One region of the Listeria sp. LM90SB2 genome, then DNA from elsewhere that is predicted to be linked to it. Evidence: predicted binding sites of a transcription regulator. Region 1 holds the regulator's gene; the other holds the start of a gene.
What was found. The regulator LexA, encoded in region 1, represses DNA repair genes until DNA is damaged. The targets are predictions, from matches to a motif close to CGAACATATGTTCG.

Region 1 (3,198 bases):
CATGAATAATTTGCCAACAGTAATGATAAATGCACTTGCAATCGATCATACGTCATTTACAGGCGTGATGAAAGAAGCGTTAGTCTATGCAAATGTCATTGGTTCTGATTTAGGTCCGAAAATAACACCAATTGGCTCGCTAGCAACTTTACTTTGGCTACATGTTCTAGCGCAGAAAGGGATAAAGATAAGCTGGGGCTCTTATTTCAAAATTGGCATTGTGATTACTATTCCAGTTTTATTCATAACGCTCGTCGGACTATATTTTTCACTGCTTATTTGGAATTAAAACCCCCTGTACCAGAATGTACAGGGGGTTTTATTATGCCTTCTTATAAAGAACATGGGGCTTTAGTGGATCGCCATTTACTAAAGCGGGATGTTCAAAAGTAGCTATTTTTGTTAAATGGATTTTTTTCATGACATTTTCTGAAGGTTTATTGAGTGCGGCGGTAAAACTGTATATTTCGTTAATAGTGTTGATTTCTTCAGCAAGTGCTAACGCGCCAAGTGCGGCTTCGGTGGCATAGCCTTGGTTCCAAGCGCTATGTTTTAATCGCCAACCTATCTCCGTGCATGGAGTGAATGTAGCTTCAAAAGTAGCCTCATGAAATCCAGTAAAACCGATGAATTCGCCAGTCGATTTAACTTCAATAGCAAAGAGACCATATCCAAGTGACTTTAATTCTTCTTGAATCCTATCAAGAAATGCATTACTTTCGTTTTGAGTTAATCTGGCTGGGAAGTATTTCATTACTTGCTCATCTGCATTCATTTGACTAAAAGGAAGATAATCGTTTGTTAAATAATCTCTTGCAATAAGCCGTTCAGTTTCAAAATAAATCATGTTCTCAACCACCTGTTCAAACGAATAAAATTAGCGAATATCTCGATAAAGTCCGATTACTTTTCCTAGAATTGTTACGTTGTTTAAAAGGATAGGCTCCAAAGCATCGTTTTCGGGTTGTAATCTAAAATGATTAGCTTCTTTGTAGAATCGTTTACATGTAGCTTCATTTTCATCTGTCATCGCTACAACGATTTCGCCATTGATTGCAGAACTTTGTTGTCTAACGATTACTTTATCACCATCAAGGATTCCGGCATTAATCATACTTTCGCCGTCGATTTCTAACATGAAGACATTGGTTTCGCCAGCTGCCATGTATTCTGGTAGTGGGAAATATTCATCAATGTTCTCAATTGCAGTGATGGGCATTCCAGCAGTTACTTTCCCGATAATAGGAATATTTACAACATTGGGTGTCTCTGCTTCGTCTTCTAAAGATAATATTTCAATCGCACGAGGCTTTGTTGGGTCCCGTCTAATTAAGCCTTTACCTTCAAGGCGAGCAAGATGTCCATGAACAGTAGAGCTGGAAGCAAGGCCAACTGCTTCACCAATTTCGCGGACGGAAGGTGGATAACCTTTTTCTTTTACTTCTGATTTTATAAATTCATATATATCTTGTTGGCGTTTAGATATTTTCATGGTTTCACCTCATTGATTTAATGGTTATTTTATAATTCAAGTATAGCAAAAGAAAAACCAATATGCAAACAAAGGTTCGTTTTTTTATTGACATACACGAACGGCTGTTCTATAATATAGAAAAGCGAACATACATTCTTTTTGGAGGGATTATTAATGACTATGAAATTAATTTGGGATAAATTTTATGTTTCTATTATATTTGTACTTACTTGCATCGTACTAGGAATCATTTTAATGTGTACTGTAGTTGGCGGGGGAAACGACTATTCAGAAGTGAACGTAAGTGAAGGGGATTCTTTATGGGCATTAGCAGATCAATATGCAGGGAAAAGTGATATGGCAAAAGCAGATTTTGTTAGCTGGGTAGAAAAAGAAAATAATTTAGCTGACGGTCATGTGGAAGCAGGAGAATCAGTAGTTATTCCTGTACACAAAACAAAATTAATAAAGAGTGATAGTACGATTCAACTAGCAAACCAGTAAGGTCGATTTAGTGGCCGTTTATGATATAATATTAGAGAGTAGCGATTATGCTGCTTTCTTATTTTTATTCTATAGAAGAAAAGGAGAATAACGATGCTAGAAAAAGCTAAAATAGATCGTATTAATGAGCTTTCTAAAAAGAAAAAAGCCGGAACATTAACTGCTACAGAAAAAGTGGAGCAAGATAAATTAAGAAAAGAATACATCAAGTCTTTTCGTACGCATATGAAGGGGACAATAGAAAATACAACGATAATCGACCCAAATGGAACAGATGTAACGCCGCATAAAGTGAAACAACTTAGAAAAAATAAGCACTAATAATTAGTACCAAATAAACATTAATGAGCAAATGAACAAAAATACCAATCAATTAAGCAATTTAAAGCAATTATTAGTTGTGTTAATTGCTTTTTAGGCTTATTATTAAAAGTAGTTAAAATTATATTGAAGAGAGGATGTTTCATTTGTTCGATAACACAGATAGTTTAGCAGTGAATACAATTCGTACATTATCAATGGACGCAATTCAAAAAGCAAATTCTGGTCATCCAGGATTACCAATGGGAGCAGCACCAATGGCTTACGCACTTTGGTCGCGTGTATTAAATACTAACCCTAAGAATTCACATTGGTTTAACCGAGATCGTTTTGTACTTTCTGCTGGACACGGCTCAATGCTTTTATATAGTTTATTACACTTAAGTGGATTCAAATTAGAATTAGAAGATCTTAAAAATTTCCGTCAATGGGAAAGTAAAACTCCTGGTCACCCAGAATATCGTTATACAGATGGTGTAGACGCAACTACTGGTCCACTTGGTCAAGGTATTGCGATGGCTGTTGGTATGGCTATGGCAGAAAGACATTTAGAAGCGAAATATAATAAAGATGGTTTCCCGGTAGTGGATCATTATACTTATGCACTATGCGGAGATGGTGACTTAATGGAAGGTGTTGCTTCAGAAGCGGCTTCTTATGCAGGTCATCAACAATTAGGAAGATTAGTTGTTCTCTATGATTCCAATGATATCTCTCTTGATGGTGATTTAGACAAATCTTTCTCTGAAAATGTAAAACAACGCTTTGAAGCTTATGGCTGGGAACATTTATTAGTAAAAGACGGTAATGATACAGCTGAAATTTTAGCAGCAATCGAAAAAGCGAAACAAAACACTTCTCAACCTACTATGATTGAAGTGAAAACTGTTATCGGTTTT
Region 2 (3,198 bases), 1.2 Mb from region 1:
AAATTAATTCCAACGATAACATCATACACACCAAGTCGGAGGTCGCGAATGATTTCGATTCGCTCTAACGTCTTCACTTCCGAGTGGAGATATTGTACTTTAACACCAGCTTCTTTGAGATAATTGGTCAAATCCTCTGACATTTTTTTCGTTAAAGTGGTGATTAAAACACGTTCGTTTTTCTCGACACGATCATTAATCTCATCCATTAAGTCATCGATTTGTCCTTGAATCGGGCGAATTTCTACGATTGGATCTAGCAAGCCGGTTGGTCGGATGATTTGTTCAATGACATCCGGATTTTTTTCTAGTTCATAAGGGCCTGGTGTGGCGGAAATGAACATAATTTGATTGATATGTTTTTCAAATTCTTCTAATCTTAGCGGACGGTTATCTAAAGCACTTGGTAGTCTAAAACCATGATCAACTAGCATTTGTTTTCTGGCTTGGTCACCGTTAAACATACCACGGATTTGTGGCATCGTAACGTGTGACTCATCAATTACCATTTGGAAATCGTCTGGGAAGTAATCGAGTAACGTGTATGGTGTAACTCCCGCTGGACGAAGGGATAAATGTCTAGAATAGTTCTCAATACCAGAGCAATAACCCATTTCTTCCATCATTTCTAAATCATAATTCGTCCGTTGTTCAAGGCGCTGAGCTTCGAGTAATTTATTATCTGCACGTAAAACTTGGAGGCGGTCTTCGAGTTCCGCTTTTATATTAACAATTGCTTTTTTCATAATATCAGGTCTGGTAACAAAGTGAGATGCCGGGAAAATGGAAACATGTTCTCTTTCTCCAATAATTTCGCCAGTAAGTGCATCTACCTCTCTAATACGTTCAATTTCATCACCGAAAAATTCAATCCTCATGCAGTGCTCGTCTCTTGATGCCGGGAAAATTTCGACAACATCACCGCGAACACGGAAGCGTCCACGTTGAAAATCTATATCATTTCGATCATATTGAATGTCTACTAATTTACGCAGTAGCTGATCACGGCTAATTTCCATACCAACACGAAGCGAAACGAGCATCTCTCCATATTCAATCGGCGAACCTAAGCCATAAATACACGATACACTCGCAATGATAATTACATCACGACGTTCAAAAAGCGCAGCAGTAGCAGAGTGACGAAGCTTATCTATTTCATCATTGATACTTGCATCTTTTTCGATGTATGTGTCGCTTTGCGGAACATAGGCTTCTGGTTGATAGTAATCATAGTAACTGACAAAATATTCTACAGCGTTATTTGGGAAAAATTCTTTAAACTCGCTATACAGCTGTCCTGCTAACGTCTTATTGTGGGCCATGACAAGTGTTGGCTTATTTACTTCCTGAATCACGTTGGATACGGTAAAAGTTTTCCCTGTACCGGTTGCACCAAGTAAAGTTTGGTGTTTCAAGCCTTTTTTTAATCCCGCAACTAATTGTTCTATCGCTCTAGGTTGGTCTCCTTGTGGGCTATACTTAGAAACTAACTCAAATTTATCCTTCAACTCGGATTCCCCCTATTCTTTATCGGTCCGATTCTGGTATCTGAAAAGCTTTATTTGTGAAAAGTCCAGCAAAGCAAAAAGCGGATTTTTCAGATCCGTTAATGTTTCTATTTTATCATAAATATTTTAATTAGCCTAGCAAAAACCGAACATATTTTCGTATTTGTTGAAAAATAAAAAACGCAACCTGTGGATTACGCTTTTCTTTATTTTATCACTTTTACGCTTTTCTACCTATATATTTGCTTTGTTAAAAATCACTGCCACTCTTCTTTAAACGTCGCAGCATATATGTTGCAAGCACAAAACCAATGGTCATCGAAAAAGCATCAATAATAATAAGCCACATAGAATTTGTATAACCTAACTTGGCAGAAGCGACGATCAAAATTACCATCAAAAGCAAAGCGACATAACGATTATAGGTGATTCTCGCAAAAAGAATAACAAGGAGACAAGGGAAAATAAGCGCAGATATAATTTGATCCATCTTACTTTCCTCCCCCTTTTTTACGCGTCTCGCAATGCTTTGGTCGTTATTTCCGTTGTAAGCTGTGGTAATTCTGTTTTTTCGATACCTTTTTCAGCAAGCATATCTGGTAAAATTTCTTTTAAAAAATACTTCACGCTAGCCATTTCTCGGTACTGATAAATGGTTGCAAGTGCTTCACTATAAATCTCCACAAAAATATTTTCTGGATTTCCTTTTTGAATTTCACCAAAGGATTCATATAACAGGTCTACTTTATCAGAAATTGCGAGGATTTTCCCTTCCAACGTACTGTCTTTACCTTCTTTTAGCAAATGACGATAAATTGGTTGATACGTTTCTGGGATTTCTCGTTCAATAAAATTTTTTGTCATGCTTTCTTCTACTTCTGAAAGCATTTCGCGGAGTTCTGTCGTTGCATATTTCACAGGCGTTTTAATATCCCCGATGAAAAGCTCTGAATAATCGTGGTTTAGCGCTTTTTCGTATAGTGCACGCCAATTCACTTCATTCCCAGCTTCTTCCTCTACAGCGCCGAAAAATTGAGCAATGGATGTAACTTTATATGAATGTTCTGCAACAGAGTGCTCTTGATATTTAAATTTTCCTGGGCAACGATAAATGTTTTCTAAATCTGATAAACTTTGGAAATATTGATGAATTCCCATATTATCCCTCCATCCTTCGTTTTATTCTTCACGTTTTTGTTTTTTATTGGCCGGATTAGTGTTTTCGATTTCACGCATCATCAGCGCCGCAGCATAACCAATTAAAGCAATCATTGCGGCTGAGTAAGTTCTAAAATTATCGGTAGCAAAAATAAAAATAATTGCTGAAAATAAAAGTGTCGTCAGTATTCCCCAGCTAAACAACTTTGTTCCGCGCGCCGTTCCGACTTTCATATGCGAATAAATACCAACATAACAAACGAACTGAATGATAATAAATTGCACAACAGATAAACCAATAACTGCTGTGAGATTACTATTCCAAACAACTGCTAAAATCGCAATAATAATCATCACAATAATCCCTATAATAACAATGAACTTCTGCATTGGTGATAATTTCTTCAAAATACTTCCTCCAAGCTTTTATTTGTTACTTACTTTACCATAATCTCTGTTTATTTGGGATAAAAAACACCCATCATTCCTAAAAGGTTTTCTGAGCGTTCTTACTTAATGATGGTGCACG

Region 2: the regulator LexA is predicted to act here: its motif matches at 1,658-1,671, upstream of uvrB (excinuclease ABC subunit UvrB).

Annotation. Positions count from the first base shown of each region.
Region 1 covers NZ_CP046449.1:1,326,901-1,330,098, forward strand. The annotation lists gene GL301_RS06610 (arsenic transporter) at 1-289, shown strand, start outside; gene GL301_RS06615 (GNAT family N-acetyltransferase) at 323-847, opposite strand; gene lexA (transcriptional repressor LexA) at 878-1,492, opposite strand; gene yneA (cell division suppressor protein YneA) at 1,649-1,978, shown strand; gene GL301_RS06630 (DUF896 domain-containing protein) at 2,072-2,299, shown strand; gene tkt (transketolase) at 2,446-3,198, shown strand, end outside.
Region 2 covers NZ_CP046449.1:2,544,893-2,548,090, forward strand. The annotation lists gene uvrB (excinuclease ABC subunit UvrB) at 1-1,511, opposite strand, end outside; gene GL301_RS12580 (CsbA family protein) at 1,762-2,001, opposite strand; gene GL301_RS12585 (HD domain-containing protein) at 2,022-2,669, opposite strand; gene GL301_RS12590 (hypothetical protein) at 2,691-3,077, opposite strand; gene GL301_RS12595 (ArsR/SmtB family transcription factor) at 3,183-3,198, opposite strand, start outside.